Regions from separate parts of the Paenibacillus sp. A14 genome, predicted to be linked through region 1. Evidence: predicted binding sites of a transcription regulator. Region 1 holds the regulator's gene; the other holds the start of a gene.

Region 1 (9,861 bases):
CCACGACCACTTTTACTTCGCGGCTGCCGATCCATTTGCCGCCTTCCCGCTCAATTTGCTCAACGAGGCTGCCCAAATTCGTTCCGGGCTCCAAATCAAGTTTCAACTCCACCTGTTTTGGGGTAATATCTGTTTGTACACTTTTTACGCCTTCCATAGAATTGATTTTATGCTCAAACGGGCTCTCAACCGCCCATTGTCTATACGCAAACCATCCTCCGAACAACAACAGTGCGGATACGGCCACACTTGCCACAATCGGTCCAACACGCAATTTCACGTTGAGGTCCTCCTTGCTGTAGAAAAATATAATGATAAGTATATCAGAAAATGGTAGACAAATACGCAAATTAAACTTACAAAGATGAGTATATCACATCGTATATACGATTTCGAATCAAGTTGTGAAATTATTTTAAATTTTTACGAAAAAAGCAGCCCAATGGGCTGCTTTTTGTTCTGAAGTTGATCTTACCGGTTGGGTAAAGTAAATACTTCCTCCAACGGCTCTCCATCGCTGAATCGGAAAAACCGGTAAAAATGATGGGCTTTCTCTTTGTAAAAGAGCTGCCAGACATACTGGTTGTTGTATATCCCCGGCATCAACCGGACAGGGGTTATCCCCGGAAATTTGTCTTTAATGATCTTGCGAATTTGACTCTCCGATACGCCTTCGGAAAGGGGCTTTACTTCCGGATTCCCCTTTTCCGGCAGCCAGACCATGACTTCCCGGCCGCTTTCATCCTTCCCCTGAACGACCCAGCACACTTGGTCCCAGACGGATTTCCAGACCTCATCGGCCTCGGTCAGTCCGGTTTCTCGCATCGCCCGCTGAATCGCTTGCTTCTCCCCCTGCCGTAGATCCTGCTGTACAAAAAGATAGAAGCGGTGAAGCCCGATGAGGACGAGCCCCAACATCAGAAGGGAGAGCAGGATCCACTTGGTTCTGTTCCTCAACCTTCTCTTCCTTTCCCCGATCGGCGTAGTTTCAACATACAGTAGATCGTCTTATCGGCCGAGAAGGCGCTCGAACGCAGCTTGGGCTTCAAAACGTACTTTTTCCTCATCAAGCGTCAGGCAAGCGCCATGCTTAACCACTTGCTTGCCGTTTACCCAAACATGCTCCACATCTTTCGGTCCCGCCGAATATACGATATGGGAAATATAGTCCGTGCGGGGCAGAAAATGCGCCTGTTCCGTATTCAGGGCGATAAAATCCGCCTTCATACCGGCGGCGAGCCGGCCCGTATCCTCAAGGAACAGCGCCTTCGCCCCGTATTCCGTACCCATGCGAAGCGCCTCTCCCGCCGGGACCGCCGTCGGGTCTCCCGACACGCCTTTATGAATCAGCGCCGCCAGGCGAATCTCCTCAAACATGTCGAGGTTATTGTTGCTGGCGGGTCCATCCGTTCCCAGCGATACGGTAACGCCCGCCCTGAGCAACTCGGGCACGCGGGCTACGCCGCTGGCCAGCTTCAGGTTGCTCCCCGGGTTGTGGGATACCGTTACCCGGTGCTCCGCCAAAACGCCGATCTCCTCGTCCGTCAGATGGACGGCGTGGGCCAGCAGCGTCGGCCGATTGAACATCCCGAGATTCAGCAGGTGCTGAACCGGGCGGACGCCGTAATCGGCTACATTTTGCTCCACCTCGGCTCTCGTCTCCGACATGTGCGTGTGCATCGGCAAATCCAGCTCATGTGCCGCCTGTACAATTTTCTCAATGTAATCCGGAGGGCAAGTATATGGAGAGTGCGGCGAAATCATGGTGGTGATTCGTCCGTCCGCCTTGCCGTGCCAATCGCGCGCAAAGCTCACCGCTTCGTTCAGCTTGCTTTGCTGCACCTCAGGAGGACAGAGCCCGATTACGCCGCGAGTCAATACGGCGCGGATTCCCGATTGATCCACGACGGAAGCTACCTGTTCCATATGGTCGTACATATCCAAAAAGGTGGTCGTTCCGCCCTTTAGCATCTCCAGCACGGACAAGGCCGTTCCCCAATATACATCCTCGCCGGTAAACTTCGCTTCCATCGGCCACATTTTCTCCTGCAGCCACTCCTGAAGCACCATGTCGTCTCCATAGCCGCGCAAGAGCGACATCGCCGCATGACCATGCGTATTGATCAACCCGGGGAGAAACAACAGCCCCTTGCCGTCAAACGTTTCGGCCCCTTCCACGCCTTGCGGGCGCTCCGTTCCGACGTATGTGATCCGGTCTCCTTCGACCAGCATATAGCCCCGGATGATCGGGGTTTTCTGATCCGGCACCGCGAAGGTACCGTCTTTAATCAGCCATTTTCGCGTCATGTTCCGTATGTTCCTTTCCGCCATCCAGATAATAAGCCAAACTCATCAAATCGGTTGTGAAATCCGCCGCATGCACGCGCACTTCCGAAGGCACCTTAAGGATGGTTGGCGCAAAATTCAAAATCGCTCCGATTCCCGCAGCCACCAATTGATCGGCAACCCGCTGCGCTTCCACATCGGGTACGGTGATGATCCCGATGCGGATGTTGCTGCTCCGCACCGTATCCACCAGCTCCTCGATCGGCTGAATCGTAATATGGTTGATCTGCGTCCCGATTTTGTGGGGGGATGCGTCAAAGACCGCTACAATTTTCATATTATCTTTCACATACGCGTTATAATTGGACAACGCGTGGCCAAGATTACCGGCCCCGATCAAAGCTACATTAATTTGCTGATCCAGGTTCAGAATTTGGCGAATTTTCTCGATCAGATACGTTACGTCGTAGCCGATTCCCTTGCGCCCGAAATCTCCGAAGTAAGCCAGGTCTTTACGGATTTGCGCCGGATTCAAATCCAGCTTCTGCCCAAGTTCCTGCGAAGAGACCGTAGGCACCTCCCGGCGGCTGAGTTCATTGAGAAAGCGCAGGTACACCGGCAGGCGGCGAACCACTGCATCCGAAATTTTTTCCGATTTCATCAAATTTCCCCCTACTTACACGATTTGAGGAACACTTACGATTCCCCGGCGTTTAACCATTCCGAAATTCGAGGCACCATCTGCTCCAACGGCATATGCTCCATTTTCGGTCCGGGCAAAGAATACAAGAAGTATTTACCGTAATAGGATTCCAAGATCCGAGTATCATAAACCACCACGATCCCGCGGTCCTGCGAGGACCGGACCAGTCTGCCGAAACCCTGTTTAAAGCGGATAACGGCTTGGGGAACGGACAGTTTCATGAACGGGTTCTTCTTCTCTTGCTGCAGCCTCTCGCTTTTCGCCTCCACCAGCGGATGGTTCGGAGGCTGGAACGGCAGGCGAACGATTGCCAGGCTCGTCAAGGCCTCGCCGGGAATGTCAACGCCTTCCCAGAAACTGCTCGTGCCAAGCAGAACTGAGGCTTGCTGTCCTTGAAACCGGCGGGTCAGCTTCGTTCGGCTTCCGCTGTCCATCCCCTGCCCGATTACGGTGATCCCCTGTCCGGCAAGCAGCTCCTTCAGCGGATCATACACCTGCCGCAGCATCCGGTATGACGTGAACAGGACCAGCATTCTCCCGTGGGTGGCGATCGCCGTATCGGCCAAGGACCGAACGAGCGTAGAGACAAAATGGTCGTCTCCGACACTGCCTTTCACGCTCGGGAAATCCCGCGGAATGACAAGTAAGGCCTGTTCCCGGTAATTAAACGGGGACGGAAGCATAGAGGTGTTGAGCCGCTCCTGCTCCGCCGCTTCGGTCAGCCCCAATTGATCGATCATGTACTGGAAGGACTTGTCGACCGAGAGGGTCGCCGAAGTCATCACTACACTTTTCTTCTTGTTGAAGAAAAATTCCTTCAATTGGGTGCTCACATCGATCGGCACCGCAAAGATTTGCAGCGATTTGCTGCGGTAATTGCCATTGCTCTCGATCCAGTAGACCGTGCTTAAGTCTTCAAGCTTGATAAAAAAGCGAAGCGCTTCCCGCTCGGTGGCGAGATCTTTCAGCAGCCCGCCGATATCGGTGATCAGGCTGTCATAGCCGTAGTCGTGCTCATCGTCTTTTAACTCGCCGATCAGCCTTTCCCCTTTGCGGATCACGTCGCCCAGAGCGGTATAGATCTGGTTCTCCAGCGCAGACAGGGCCTCCCACTGCTTCGGTTTCTTCTGGGGCAGCAGGCGCAGCACAAATTGCCCCGGATCCCCGGGCGCCGCGTCGCTGCGTTCCGGCATTAAGCCGAACATCTGGTCCGCCAGCCGATCCCAGATTTCCTTCACATCGACCAGTGTCGGATACAGCCCGTCGATGACGGAGCACCACTCGGCCGATTTTTCGCTCCCCGACTGATCCAGCATCACGCGCAGATTCGGAAATTGGCCTGTCTTGCTGTCCTTGAACAGCCGGGTGAGCGTATGGACAACGGTGAAATATTTCATTTGGAGCCCTAGGTGTTTCCCGGCGACTTCCTCCAAATGATGGGCCTCATCGATCACCAGGCGCTCGTACCCGGGCAGCAGCTGGTGTCCGGCCTGAATATCGGTAAACAGCTTGGAATGATTGGTGATGACCACGTCCGCTACGCCGGCTTCATGCTTCGCTCTGTGGTAGTAGCACTTGCGGAACCAAGGACAAGAGCGGCCGAGGCAGGAATCGGACTCGCTCGCCACCGTCTCCCAGAAGTCCCCGCCGCGGTTTCCGAGGTTCAATTCCTCGTCGTCGCCCGTTTCCGTGTGCGCCAGCCACACAATCATCTGGGCGGCGGTGATTACCTCTTCCTTAGGTGAGGCAAAGTCTCTTCTATTAATTTTATGTTCAAATTTGCGCAAACACAAATAGTGCTGCCGCCCTTTGAATACGGCGGCCCGAAACGGAAACGGAACCGCATCAGTAAGCAAGGGGACATCCCTTTCCCTAAGCTGCTCCTGCAAATTGATCGTATGCGTGCTGACCATCACCTTATCGTCCTGTTTGACACTATGATAGATGGCCGGCAAAAGATATCCGAGCGATTTTCCCGTTCCGGTCCCCGCTTCGATCAACAAGTGCTTGTCCTCGGCAAACGCTTTGCCGACTTCGGACAGCATCATATTCTGCGCTTCGCGCTCCTCGTATTCCGGCAATATCGTCTTGAGACGCTCCCGCACCTGATCCATAAACTGCTCGAACGAGACGTCCTTGAGCGGATTGTCGGAAAGGCCATTCCTGGCCGGCTCGATATCCATCCAGTCCTCAACCTGGAGCGCAAACTGGCGGTAATACACAAAACCGTCCGGGCTCGGCTCTCCTTCCCGCTCTCTCTCCTGAAGCATGGCGTCGAAGAACCAGCCGAGGTCGCTATCCTCGCCGGCGAACAGGTCGGCCAAACGCTGAACCACCAGAAGCGGCAGCCCTTCCAGCTCCTCCAGACACTTCAGGAAGATCAGTGCTGTGGCCAAAGCGTCGCTGTCGGCCTGATGGGGGCGCTCATGCTCTACGCCGAACTCGACAGCGACCATCCCCAGTTGATAGGTTGTCAGCGAAGGAAAGAAGATTTTCAAGAAATCCATCGTATCGAGAATCCGCCCGGTAAAGGGCAAATACCCTGTCTTATCGAGCGCGCTCTGCAAATAATTGAAATCAAAGGCTACGTTATGGCCGACGAGTACGGCATCGTTCAAGAGCGGAACCAGGTCCACCATCACTTCATCCAGTTCCGGCGCATCCTTGACATCCTCTTCCGTAATTCCCGTCAGGTTCGTAATAAACGGCGGAATCGGGATTCCCGGTTTGACAAAGGAACGATACACTTGGGAAATATTCTGTTCTTCATCTATAATGGCAAGCCCTACTTGAATAATTTCATCAGAGGACTGGTTTCCTGTCGTTTCAAAATCGAGTACGGCATATTTCATTGATTCCTAAGTCCCTTTCGTTCCAGTCTCTTTTACAGCATAACAGAAGTGATCCGATTTGAAAATTGCGTGAAGCGGACGGGAGGCCTCCTTCCAGAAAAAAACGATGTCTCCCGCGATCCCGGGACACACCGTTTCTTCCGAGTACATCAAATTACGCTAAATCAAGATAAGTTCATTTTAAAGGAGGGAGGTCAGTTCATTCCCGTACTTCAGCTTTCCGGTGCTTCGCATGCAGGCTTCCAAGTTCGAAAGCGGCTCGGCCAACGAAGGATCATGATAGTGCGCCAGGGTAAAATACTCCTTGGCCTTGGCGCGGCCGCCTCTTTGCGCCTCGATGCAGCCCAGGGCGTTGTAAATAATCGACCTTAGCCGTTTATTCTCCGTCCCTTCCAGCACCCGCCAAAAGTGCGGAATCGCCTCATCGGTTTCCTCCATATGCAGATGGCACATTGCCAAATACGTTCGCGCCGAGGGGCTTTCCGGAAACTGTTCCAATGCCTGTTTAAAGTGGGTAAGCGCCTGCGGAAACATCATCAGTTTGTAATACCCCTGTCCTTTGACAAACGCATCGCAATCCATTTCGGGCAGCTTAGCGGCAAAATCGCCTTGGGGGCCTGCAGAACTCTGGCGCAACAAGCCCATCTTCTCTTCAAAGCTCAGCCACTCTTCGATAATTCCATCGCTCATCTGCTGAAGCAAATGCCATTTCTTTGCCAAATCCTGTTTCTGGGTGCCATGGGCTATTGGATAGAACTGAATAACCTCATCCAACATCTCATTCATTTCCGCAAACATGTGCTGAAACATCATCACCATTCACCCCTAACAAAATGAAGTCAGTGCGAGCCTTACGTTCATTTTTTGTTGAAGGCGGACATTTCATTCCCGAAGGGATTAATTGCTTGCGGCTTGAAGAGCCTTATCGCACCGTGGCATGCAGTTCCTGAGTCGCTTTCTCGACGGGCCGGTTGCCCGAGTCGACAAACACGACGGTTGGCTTATGGCTCCGCACTTCCTCGGCGGACAGCATCGCATAAGAAATGATGATCACCTGATCACCGGGTTGAACCAGCCGGGCCGCAGCGCCGTTCAGGCAGATGACCCCGCTGCCGCGCGGCCCCGGGATAACATAGGTTTCCAGACGGGCGCCGTTATTGTTGTTGACGATCTGCACCTTTTCGTTCTCCAACAGATCCGCCGATTCCATCAGATCCTCATCAATCGTTATGCTGCCCACATAATTCAGGTTGGCCTCCGTCACCGTGGCCCGGTGAATCTTCGACTTCATCATCGTTCTAAACATGGAACTGCTCCCCCTTATTCATCAAAATCACGTTGTCGATCAAGCGGGTTTTGCCAAATTTGACCGCCAGGGCGACAAGGACACCCTCTTGCTCCGCGGTCTCGCCAAGCACGGTCCCGCCGTCAAGCGGCTCCAATGACGGAAAACGGACAACCTCCACATAGTCGATAACAGCCAGCGGCTCGGCCTCAATCGCTTGGATGACCGCCTTCCTGGCCTGCCCGGCGGTTATTTCCACCCCCGCTTCCACTTCCGTCTGAAGCTTTAGCAGGCTTCCGGAAAGGACCAGTGCCGCCTGGCGCTCTTCCGGGCTCAAGTATACGTTCCGGGAGCTCAGCGCCAAACCGTCGCTCTCCCGGATAATCGGGCACGGCACGATGCGGACGGGGAAATTCAAGTCCTCAACCATCTGCGCTACAACGGCCGCCTGTTGGGCGTCTTTCTGGCCGAAATAAGCTTGGTCCGGCCGGACGATATGCAGCAATTTCCCCACCACCGTGGTTACTCCGTCGAAATGGCCGGGCCGGGAGGCGCCGCACAGCGAGTCGGTCAACCCCTCCACCTTGATTTTCGTGCGGGTAGGCTTAGGGTACATTTCCTCCACCGTGGGCAAAAATACCGCGTCCACTCCCTCGCGTTCAGCCAAAGCCAAATCCTGTTCCTCCTTGCGGGGATAACGTTCAAAATCTTCGTTCGGTCCAAACTGGATCGGATTGACGAAGATGCTCAGCACGACCAGATCATTTTCCCCGCGTGCCCGCCGAAGCAGGCTGGCATGCCCTTCATGCAGGTAGCCCATCGTCGGCACGAAGCCGGTTTTAATTTTTTTTCCTTGCCGGACCGCCGCGTTAAAACGCTCTTCGCCCAGAAAATGGGCAAGCTCGCCGATTTTTCGAAATACCTTCATCCCCGGATCCCCGCCTTTCCTGGACCGTACAAACTGTCAAGCACGCCTTCTTCCGCGGCAAACACATGTTGCTCCGCCGGAAAAGCGCGGTGCTTCACTTCACTTACATAAGCGGCGATCCCTTCTCGAATCCTTGCGCTGATATCCGCGTACGTTTTGACAAAGCGTTTCTCGCGGTAATCGGGGTCATACTTCAGCAGATCGTGGAAGACGAGCACCTGGCCATCCACGTTTCGTCCGGCTCCGATTCCGATGGTGGGAACGCCGATTTCCGACGTGATCGCCCCGGCGACTTCTTCCGTCACGAGCTCCAACACAATGCCGAATACGCCGGCTTCCTCCAGCGCCTTGGCATCGGCCAGCAAGCGTTTGGCATCCCGCTCGTCCTTCCCCTGGACGCGGTACCCGCCGATCTGATTGACGGACTGCGGCGTCAGTCCAATATGCCCCAGTACGGGCACTCCGGCTTGCACGATGGTGCGGACCGTATCCGCGATCTCGGCCCCGCCCTCCATTTTGACGGCGTGCGCATGTCCCTCCTGCATGATGCGCCGCACCGTTCGCAGCGTCTCATCGATGCTGCCGTGATATGTCATAAAAGGCAGGTCCGCCACGATAAACGTGTGCTGTGCCCCGCGGGCGACCGCCCGGGTGTGGTAGACGATATCCTCTGTCGTCACGGGAATGGTGGAATTGTGGCCGAGCACGACGTTTCCGAGCGAATCCCCGACCAGCAGCACATCGATCCCCGCCTCCTCAGCCAGTTTGGCCGAAGGGTAATCGTAAGCGGTGATCATCGTAATCGGCTGACCTTCCTGCTTCATTTTTTTCATCTTCACAATGTTTAGAGCTTGCTTTACTGCCATGGTTTTCCCCATCTCCTCCGGTTTCCCTTACGCATCATCACTATGGATGGCACGACAAAAAAACCTTTTAGTTTACGCACTAAAAAGGTCCGAAATCCAAAGAAGAGTTACTAGCGCTCGTTCTTTCTGTCTCGGTCCTCTTCGGCTCAGAGCAGAATCCAACGTCATTTGTGAAACCCTAATTCTTAAACAGCTGTATTGTGCCCTCATGAGTGCAATTCGAAACTTCGATATCGCCTCATGAGGACAGTATAACAAAATGCGTTAGATTTTTCATCAGGCAAGTTGGACTTCCCCGGAAAAAAGCGTGTATGGCTCCCCATTCTCATCCAAGAGAACCAGTGCCCCGGACTCGTCCAAAGCATCGGCCACGCCCGACATTTCCTCTTGGGGCGTCTGTACCGTCACCCGTTTTCCGAGTGTAACGGACAACGCCTCCCACAGATGCCGAATCGGCGTAAATCCTTCCTGCTCATAAAGGAAGTAAAGCTCCTCCAGTTCATTCATCACGGCCGCGATCAAGGCGGCGCGATCCTGGGTTTGTCCGCTTTCGATTTTCAGCGATGTCGCCACCGGCTGCAAGTCGGCTGGCAATTCTCGGGCTTCCACATTCACGTCGATACCGATTCCCGCGATACAATATCGGATCCGTTCATCCTCGCTGACGGATTCCACAAGAATTCCGCACACTTTTTTGCCTTGTACCAGCAGGTCGTTTGGCCATTTAATGCCCGCATCGACGCCGCTTGTTTTCCGGATCGCCCGGCAGACCGCCACCGCGATAAGCAGCGTCAGTTGGGGAGCAAAGGAAAGCGGGCGCTCCGGCCGCAGAAGCAGGCTCATCCATACGCCTTTGCGCGGCGGAGAGAACCATTTACGGCCCTGCCGGCCACGCCCTCCCGTCTGCTCCTCGGCAACAACGAGAGCGCCCGAAGGCGCCC
Region 2 (9,861 bases), 130 kb from region 1:
CGCGATCGGCTGGAATTGCTCCGCATCCATCGCATAAAAATCTTTGTCCGCATGCTCGGCCACGATATCACCGATAAAACGGTCCAGGTTTTTGCAGTCCGGGCACCAGTTCGTCTCGAATTTGATCACGGTATATTTGTCGCTCTGAATCGCCTGTTGATATTGTTCTTCCGATTGAATTTTTTCCAAGTTGGCCCTCTCCCTTATTTTAAATCTATATATTTATATAATAAATATTCAAACCATTGAAATGCAAGCGTCTTGTAAGATATGATACCCGTAAAAGAGGAGGTGTTAACATGAGCAAATTCGGAATGACCGCCAAACTTGTCGCACATACGGGTCAGCGGGATACTTTGCTGGATATTATGCTGGAAGCGGCTCAAGCGATGGAAGCGGCGGATGGTTGCGAACTGTACGCGATCAATGTGGACGAGGCGGATCCCGACTCGATCTGGATTATGGAAATTTGGCGGGATGCGGATGCCCACGCGGCTTCACTTAAGTTGGAGTCCACGAGGGCCGTAATCTCCAAAGGGAGGCCCTTTATTGCAAATATGGCAGGCACCCAATTAAAGGTCGTTGGCGGGTTTGGTGTCTAAAGCCCGTAATCCGGCTGGCGGCTCCCATGTCCCACCCGTAGGCAACCGAAAAGGATGCGAGGATGCAGTGATTTTTGGAAATTTCGGAGTTTGAAGCATCTTTCGCCTTACATAAATGCAGATTTGCCTCAATTTTATTAATAGAGCGCCTATGCAAAAAAAAACTGCAGATTTGCAGGTTTTTTCGCATCCGCCTTTGGGCTGCCGTTGTCGACCAGGTTCTCCCAACGTCAACGCTTTGGTCACTCGACTGCCCCCCGCTTCTCCGGCCTGCCCGCCTCGAGCAGCACCCGATTCCGCCCCAGAAGCACGGCGAGAAGCATAAGCATGACGCCAGTGCCCGCAAGGAGCCATTCGATTCGGACGGCATCCGCCAGCGGGCCGAAAATCAGCATGCCGATCGGCATCATCGACGTGGAAATCATGCCGAGGACCCCGAATACCCTTCCCATGAGGTTTTCGTCGACTTTTTCTTGAAGCAGCACCGTTGAAGGCGTATTGAACATCGGCATAGCGATGCCGAAGACAGCCATGAACAGCAGGTATGTCCAGAATACCGGAACAACTCCGAGCGCCAACGTACAGCCCCCCATCACCACGCCGGCAAGCATGACCGTCCGGATTTTATTTTTGAAGCCGCCCCAGACCGCGATCAGCCCCCCGCCCGCCATCATCCCGATGGAGAAGGCAATTTCGATGGCGGTTAACCGCCAGACATCGTCGCCGAAGCTGCGCGTAACTTGCAGCGGCGTCAAAAATGCGGCCGGCGCCATCAGCACGAACAGGACCGCGAAAAACAGAAAAAAGATTTTTAGGAAGCGATGGTTTTTTATGTAGAGCAGCCCCTCTTTCAAGTCGCTGAAATAGCCTGTCGTTTGCTTTTCGGCAGCCTTCTTGTGAGCAGGGATATTAAAGAACAAAAGCAGCGTGAGAATGGCGATGGCCGCGGTGATAACATCGATAAAGAAAATGCTTACGATCGACGCTTTCGTCAGCAAGGCCGCGCTGACCATCGGGGAGACAAACATGATCACCGCTTGCAGCGTGCCGTTCGTTCCGTTAACCTTCGTCAGCTTGTCTTGCGGCACGATTTGCGGCAGAATAGCGCCGACTGCCGGTGTCTGGATTCCTGTCCCTAAAGCGCGGATCGCCGATATCACGAACAGAAGCCAGGCCGCCTCGTAACCGAGCAAAAAGACAACGGCAAGAATCAGCGTCGCGGTGGCGATCATGCCGTCCGACAAAATAATCAGCCATTTTCGGTTAAAACGGTCCGCCCATACCCCCGCAAAAGGAGACAGGATAAAGGTCGGAATAAAGCCGCACAAAATGAACAGCGTCATCATAACCCCGGATTGGGTAGTCAGCGTAATGTGCCACATGATGGCATATTGGACCAAGGACGAGCCAAACAGCGAAATGGTCTGGCTGCTCAAAAACAGCACAATATCTTTTTTCCAGTTACTCACGTCTTTCTCCTTTTTATATGGAAAATTGGTTTTTATCGCCAATATTGTAACATGACTGAAGGCGGATTCAAACTGCCCAACGAAAGAAAAAACCGGGGAATCCTCCCCGGCTTTTAGCGGACAAATCCTTTTTGCTTCAGCGCTTCATATGCGGCGTTTTGCTGATCATCTTTGATCTGAAATTCCAGCGTCCCGTCGACTACCTTCGCGCAGCGCCCTCCGAACGGTTTAAGGGCCTCCTTGATCGCGCTAAGCTCAGGGCTGGCTTGTAAAGGGTATTGGACTTTCATCGGCTTACCCACCTCCTAAGGTAGGATTACAATAAAAGCCCCGCTTGTACAGTAACAAAAATCACACCAACGCACCCTTCCGCCTATTCCCCTTTCCGCCTTAAGTAAAATACTCCAGCTTCGCCTGCGGGAAAAACGTCTCCATATATGAAAAAAGGCGGGATTTGATATCCTCCTCTTCTTCCTTTTGATAGATGTATTTGCCGATCCCGTATTTGCCCCATTTGTACCTCCGCTTCTCTTCGTCCAGCTCGAGCTTGGTCATGGGGTAATTTTTCTCGATGATCCGCTTGGCCGGCTTGGTGAACCGGTGCTGAATAAATTCAAAGGTGATATCGTCTCTCGCATCGGCGGGCAATTCGGCGTCAAGTCGTTCGAACATGTGGCGATACCCATCCTCCCATCCCTCATGAAGATAGATCGGAGCGACGATAAAACCGAGCGGATAGCCGGCCCGCGCCACCTTTCCGGCGGCTTCAATTCTCTTGTCCAAAGGCGATGTCCCCGGTTCAAAGTTTTTGATCACATAGTCCGCGTTTATGCTAAAGCGAAAACGGGTTTTGCCGTTATGCCGGGCATCCAGCAGATGATCAACATGATGGAATTTCGTTACGAACCGAAGTTTCCCGTACTCCGACAATGCGAAATGTTCAATCGCCCGTTTTAAGGTGTGCGTCAGATGATCGATCCCCACAATATCCGAAGTGCAGGAGGCTTCGAACCGGGTCATTTCCGGCGCTCTCTCCGCCATATACCGATCCGCCGCTTCCAAAATTTCCTCCACGTTGACATATGTCCGGATATAGGGCTTGGTCCCCATGGTCGTCTGCAGGTAGCAGTAATGGCAATGGCCCATACATCCCGTCGCAAACGGAATCGCATATTCGGCGGAAGGCTTGGACGTGTCGAATTTCAGCGTTTTGCGGATGCCTACGACAAGTGTCGACTTGGCTACACGGTATTTTTGCAGATCGCTGTCGCCCGGCAAATTCCGGATTTGGTTGTGCGAGGTCGTATAGCGAATATCCAGCTTCATCTTTTCAAACTTTTGCATAAGCTCTCTGCCCAGCGGATAATCCAGAGCATCCGGCTCGAAATAAACAAGCCGCGGGGTAAACGGAGGATTCATTCCCAAATCCCCTCGGCGGCCGGCCCGTAAACATCGTTGTAGGCTTGTTCCGCCTCCTGTGCCGTGGAATAGACGGCCATCTCATCCGTCAGCGGATAGTAGGTCTCATACAGGAAAACCGCTAATTCTCCCGGCTTCTCCGGATGATTCACAACCGCGGCTTCCTGGATGTTAGCTACATCCTGGGTATGCGGGTTCCGGTAAAACACATAGATGATGTCTCCCGCTCTATAAGTTTGAGCCCCATTCTCTTGTTCATCGTACATTTCCATTCTCCTACCCTTCCTTTCCTCAAAAAATCACTTCAAGTAACTTATGTATTTCCCTTCGGGCAAGAAAATATTTACGGCATCCCAAACCGTAAAACTAAATTTCAAACACAAAAAAGGGAGCCGACTTGGCTCCCCCTTGTTATGCAGAAAACGGATTATTTCACTTCAGCAGTGCCCGTTACTTTACCATCGATTTTGGCGGACGCTTTGACATCCTCGTTGGCATAATAAATATTTCCGTCTACCGTTGCCGACTCATGCAGATTAAATCCGTTCGCTTCGACGTAGACGTCACCCTTAACCGTGCCGCCTTGAATTCTCAAGTTTTCGCTTTGCACCGTAAGCTTAGGCACCGTCAGGGTGAAAGAAGCGGTAATCTTATGGTTCTCGTCTTGCGTGTAAAGGGCGATTTTACGGTAAATATCGCCGTCCGGTTTGTTCTTGTCGTGGAATTCCCCAGCCACCACAACGTCCTTGTCAACCGTCAAATCACCCAAAGTGGCGATGATCCAGGTTCCTTTCTCACTAACCGCATTGATGAACGCATCCGCATCATTTACGATGGAAGCGGTCGTTACCGCATCCGGTTGTTCGGCGGTAGCGGTTTGCCCGGCAGCCTTATCCGGTTCAGCCGCTTTCTCCTCTTTGGCGCCGCATCCGGACAACAATGCGATGGCGACACCCGCAACCAATAAGCCTTTAAAGATTTTCACAGTGGTTTCCCCCTACTCTTTTTGATTACAAGTTGATTATAATTAAAAGCAGCAGCAAGTAATGTGACAATTTTCACAAGCATGTGATATTATTCACTTTTGCACTCCATTTTAGGTTTCGCCCGTCTCGTCTATAGCTGCACCGGTCCGAGAATTCCCAGTTCATATCCCTTGGCCACAGCGCCGATTCGCGTCTTGACCTCCAGCTTTTGGATAATCGAACTGATATGGTATTCCACCGTCCGCTGGCTGACCACCAGTTCCCGGGCGATATCCTTGTTGGTGAGCTCTCTGGCCACGAGGACCAGAACCCGTTGTTCCATAGGAGTCAACGGGTCTACCGGGAGTTTGGCGAACAGCTTCTCGGGCATCAGCACATGGCCTGTCATGCTCTGCCGAATTGCATTGATAATTTGCGGATACGTCGCCTGTTTGGATAAATAGGCGTTGACGCCAAGCTCGTAGGCCTTTCTGTAAAACTCGTCATACACATATCCGGACAACATAATCAGCTTCAATGAAGCTCCGTACTTCCCCTTCAAGATGGACGCAAGCTCAAACCCGTCCAGTTTCGGCATGGAAACATCCATAACCAACACATCCGGTTCATACCGGTCGATCTGATCCAATAACACCAGGGGATCCGAAAACGCCGCCTGAACCGAGAAAGTCGGCTCTTCTTCAAGCCGGTTCTTTAACCCCTCCATTACGAGCGGATGATCATCCAGCAGAATAATGTTAACCAAGTTTTCCATAATCGCCCTCCTTTCGTTCGTACGCCGCAAGCTTCAGCGTTACTCTCGTCCCTTTTCCGGGGGACGCCTGAAGCTCCATTTCTCCACCCAGATATTCAACCTGCGCGCTGACGGAAATAAGCCCGATATGCTTCCCCTCCAGAAAGCGGCTGTCGCGGTACAGTGAGACCGGATCGAATCCTCTCCCGTTATCGCTGACCACACAAGTGATTCCTTCCTCCGGATGACTCCGCACCCGTAACTCAAGATGCGTGGCTTCCGCATGTTTTAATGCGTTATTGGTCAGCTCGCGGATCATGCGGAATAAATTACTTCGAAGTAGCCGATCCGGCGGCTCCGCCAGCCCCCAATCGTAGCTCAGCACCGCGTCTATTCCCCTCTCTTCGGCAGATCTTACCAGCCACTTCAACGCCTCCTCCAAACCGGCCTTCTCCGCAATAGCCGGATGCAGATCATCGCAGAGCAGCCGGATGTCCCGCTGCGAATCATAAACGCACTTCAGCCAGATCTCCACCCGCCGGCGGTCCACCTTCCCCCGATCGGCGAGCTCCTCCAAATCCCGGGACAGGAAAATCAGGTTTTGCAGCAAATGGTCATGAAGAAAATACGTGGTCCGAATCCGTTCCGCGTGTTGGGCCTCCATCAGCATACGCTGCTCCAAACGCATATCGCTGACCCGTCTTTCAAACACCGCGTTCTGCTCCTTTGTCCGTTGATACTCCTGCTGCAATCCCGCCAGGCGGCGGGCGTTGATCAGGAGACGGATGGCCTCGTTTCGCATGCTGATGATCAGCTCCTTCTCATCCGCCGCCATAAGCGAAGAATTTCGCTTGGGACCGACGCAAAGAAAACCTTCGAACTCGCTCTCCCCCTCCATAATCAAAGGTTCAATATGGATAAAGTCAAACCTGGACTGCAAGTATCCGTGATTCAACCACTCCCCCTCCTCCGGGGGTAAAGAGGCGTAAGCCCCGGTACCGTGCACGATCAGCCGGCTTCCGTCCCGCCAAACCAGGCAAATCCCCGTTACGTCCATCACACGTTCCATGACTTCCCCGATCATATTGAGAATATCCCGGATATTTCGGGCTTCCGCCGTTTGAATCGACAGCTTCAGCGTTTGCCTGTCCAGCCACTCCTTGCGTTTTCCGGCGCTTCTCTCCGACCAGCGGAGGCTTTTCCGGTAAGCGAGGGTCACGCCCAGAAACGCCAGAAACAGCAGCGCCGGCCAAAACGGCTGCGGCAATCGCGGCCCCAGCAAGAATAAAATAAACACCGCGCCGAAATACAGGCTGTGAATCATGACGCGCGGGAGATATAACTTCATATCAACCAGGCTGCGCTTATTGAGGACGTACAACATCGTCGCCGATAGCGGCACGAGTCCAGTCAGCGCATATTCCGGCGGCACCATCGCGTCGCCCCGGATCAAATCCGGCAGGATATAAAGAAACACGTACGGTAGCAGGCTGAAATACATGCCGGTCACAAGCACCAGCGCCTGATTTTTTTCAATCCGGTCGACTTGTTTCCAATACAGGCCCACCGCCAAGACAACCAGCAGGAGTGCGACCATAAAAACCACATGCGCCGCTTCGCGGATCCAGCCGGGGATCTGCTCTCCGGCAACCGCATAAACAACATACCCGGAGAACAGGACGCAGAAAAGGCAAAAAGCGCGCAGCAGGTTGCGAAGCCGGCCCGATACCGACCGGATCACGAAGGAAACGCAAAAAGAAAGCAGCATATAAGGCAGCCAAATCGCGCTTAAAGACAAAATAAAATCCGACAGCCGCATCTCTGTGGAGTACAACGTCAGGATGACCAGCGCCATTACGAAATTAATCGCCGCAAATTGCCTGACCAGCCGGGAATTGGGGTTTTTCCGGTAAGCCGACAGGCCGATGGCCAGAAGGACGAGTTCCGCCAACACGGAAAACAGATTTTTTAGAGCATCGCGAATATCGGTCGAAACCTTCTTGTCGGAGACAGTTCCGTCCATACCCGCAAAACTGATTCCGGATACCTTGACCAGAGATACGGGGCTTGCGCTCGCTCCTAACCGTTCATCCGCCGCTTCCCCGTCTATGGTCAGCACACGGTCTCCCGGTCCCATCCCCCACACGGCCGCTTTTCCGTAGGGATTCACCTCCGCCACGATCCATTGCGGGCCGCTCCGCTCCAACAATGCCCCGATGTAGGGGTAGCGGATGGATTCAGCATGTATGTACACGGCCAGACACAGAAAAGCCAAAACGGCCAACGTCATTCGAATATGATATTTGGAACCGAACAACGGCATAAATTCCCGTCTCCTTCAAACTAACGAATCGAATCGTCAGAGGGTCACACACCTACCAGGTACAACGTAACGAACCCCCACAGCGTATTGATATAAACGTGAAACAGAATGGCGCCATATATATTTTTGCGCAAACGAACCAGTATTTCGCAAGGAATGATTACGGCAAGAGGAATAAACGCCCAGTTTACGGGGGCTTGCCACATGTGATAGAACTGGAACAGCACGCTGACGATGAGCCAGTTCCATTTGAGGGCTCCGACTTTGCGCAGGAGATACCCGCGAAAGTAAATTTCTTCCCCGATAAAATTGCCGATCAGGCCGATGACGAGCAGCGGCCAGGGGAAATCGTAATAGCCCTGATTGTAGATATGCCATTCTCCCATATGCAGCGCGGGAAGACGATCCAGCATCCCCGACAAGGGAGGATAAATATACTTCATATAGGGAAGGGACAACACGGTGAACACGACCGTGATGATGGGCAGAACGAGAAGCAGCCCTTTAAGATCAAGCTTGGTAAATCCCAGGTATTTCAACGATTGCTTAAAGGTAAGCTTATCCACAAATCTTAGCATGAAAAAAGGAAAAAGAATATGCCAGCCGCTGGCCATCAAAGCCAGAATCAAAAACTGGTAATTATGGCTGGACAACCCCGTCCATGCCATCAGCGGTTCGCGAAACGGGAAAATCAGCAGATAGGTGAAGATGCCCGGGAGGATCCCGAGCGAAAGGTACAACGCGATCCGTTTGGGGGTTTTGGCTTGATGCTGTTCCAGGAAACGGTCCATCTCCGGATCTTTGCGGACAAAAAAGTCGGTAAGGCGGGCTTTCCAGGCGGTACTCATCCGATATTTCCACTCCTCATTCTCTACTCGGTACATTCCCAGAATAGTAGAAAAATCGCTTCGGCGAATCCGTATTGAACGGTGGTTTTCGGGCGGAGCCCGCCGATTTTTTTGCGTGATCACGCAACCGCTGATATAGTAATGGAAATGATGGTAACGAACCAAAGGATGATTATCGTATGAACCTGACCTCATTGCAGCAGACCTTAAATCCGTTTGACCTTCGAAGCTGTTTGATCAGCCACCGCGGAGAGCCCGTGTTCCGGCATTACCGGGATATCCGCTGCGGCACGGAGCCGGCAAAGACCAACTCCTGCACGAAAAGCATACTTTCCGCCCTGATCTGCATCGCGATGGATCAGGGGAAGCTGCCGGAAGCGGGAGCGGCCATCGCCGATTTTTTCCCGCAGCTGGCCGACGATCCAGACCCTCGAAAACGGGACATCACCCTGGAGCATCTCCTGACCATGTCGGCCGGATGGGAATGGACGGAATTCGGCGGGCGCAACTCCTTCCCGCGGATGACCCGGACCTCCAACTGGGTGGACTTTGTGCTTGCGCAGCCTTTGGCCCATCCGCCAGGCGGCCGGATGGAGTACAATTCCGGGGCGTCGCAGCTGCTTTCCTCCATCCTGTTCCAAGCCACCGGCATGGATGCGGCCGCCTTTGCCGAACAATTCTTGTTCGGACCGCTCGGCATCGGAGAATACAAGTGGGAGCAAGATCCCCAGGGGCATCGCACCGGAGGCTTTGGGTTATGGCTGCGCCCGGCCGACCTGCTCAAATTCGGCCAGCTTTATTTGCAGGAAGGCCGCTGGGATGAACAGCACCTGATATCCCGCAGGCTGGCCAAGCTCTCCGTACAGCCCGCCCTTCCTGCAGCTCCGCCGAACCGCGGCAGGTACGCCTGGCACTGGTGGACCGACACTTACGGCGAAACGGCGGAGACGGCTTTTGATTATTTTTATGCGCGCGGCTTTGGCGGCCAGTTTGTTTATGTCGTTCCGAGCCTGGATATCGTGGTCGTCTTGACCGATGATAAACGCAAAAAAGACCGGAGCCCGGTCGATCTTTTCCGCCGGCATATCGCGCCTCTATTGGTTCGGTAAATCCGCAATCCCCGCCTGATCACGAAAAAGGAGGCGATTTCCGCCTCCTTGCATCCCCGCTCTTGGTTTAGTTACCTTGCAGCCGTTCCCGCGTATTTACATCTTGCCCTTCCAACCGCTTCGTCAAGGTAGCCCGCCAGCTCTCCGACAGTTCTTTGACCTCGAGAAGCCGCTTGATGCCATCGACGTTCTTCTTGTCATGGTGCATTATCCGGTTGGCGAAATCCACGGTTACGCCCAGAGGGTGTCGGGTCAGCAGTGTTAACTCCGAGGTTGGGAATACCGTCCCCTCTTCAAGCACCCGGAAATAATAGCCGGTAAAGCCGGTGTCCTGAACTTTTATCGGCATGTCGGGAACCTGGTAACGGGCGG

What was found. Region 1 encodes Rex, which represses fermentation and respiration genes when NADH is low (regulators of the CRP and FNR family bind a similar motif). Its sites were predicted from a motif close to TTGTGAAATATTTCACAA; they were not measured.
Region 2: the regulator Rex is predicted to act here: its motif matches at 4,537-4,554, upstream of V4U88_RS01390 (polymer-forming cytoskeletal protein).

The regions. Positions count from the first base shown of each region.
Region 1 covers NZ_JBAGJD010000001.1:406,315-416,175, forward strand. Annotated here, with positions in the region: gene V4U88_RS01945 (hypothetical protein) at 1-280, opposite strand, end outside; gene V4U88_RS01950 (cell wall elongation regulator TseB-like domain-containing protein) at 472-957, opposite strand; gene V4U88_RS01955 (amidohydrolase) at 1,009-2,307, opposite strand; gene V4U88_RS01960 (redox-sensing transcriptional repressor Rex) at 2,285-2,947, opposite strand; gene dinG (ATP-dependent DNA helicase DinG) at 2,983-5,841, opposite strand; gene V4U88_RS01970 (tetratricopeptide repeat protein) at 6,022-6,654, opposite strand; gene panD (aspartate 1-decarboxylase) at 6,764-7,147, opposite strand; gene panC (pantoate--beta-alanine ligase) at 7,140-8,054, opposite strand; gene panB (3-methyl-2-oxobutanoate hydroxymethyltransferase) at 8,051-8,920, opposite strand; gene V4U88_RS01990 (biotin--[acetyl-CoA-carboxylase] ligase) at 9,197-9,861, opposite strand, start outside.
Region 2 covers NZ_JBAGJD010000001.1:279,386-289,246, forward strand. Annotated here, with positions in the region: gene V4U88_RS01360 (thioredoxin family protein) at 1-189, opposite strand, end outside; gene V4U88_RS01365 (putative quinol monooxygenase) at 300-602, shown strand; gene V4U88_RS01370 (MFS transporter) at 845-2,071, opposite strand; gene V4U88_RS01375 (hypothetical protein) at 2,185-2,361, opposite strand; gene splB (spore photoproduct lyase) at 2,462-3,490, opposite strand; gene V4U88_RS01385 (transcriptional regulator SplA domain-containing protein) at 3,487-3,756, opposite strand; gene V4U88_RS01390 (polymer-forming cytoskeletal protein) at 3,918-4,475, opposite strand; gene V4U88_RS01395 (response regulator transcription factor) at 4,607-5,230, opposite strand; gene V4U88_RS01400 (ATP-binding protein) at 5,214-7,532, opposite strand; gene V4U88_RS01405 (CPBP family intramembrane glutamic endopeptidase) at 7,577-8,380, opposite strand; gene V4U88_RS01410 (serine hydrolase domain-containing protein) at 8,560-9,489, shown strand; gene V4U88_RS01415 (MOSC domain-containing protein) at 9,557-9,861, opposite strand, start outside.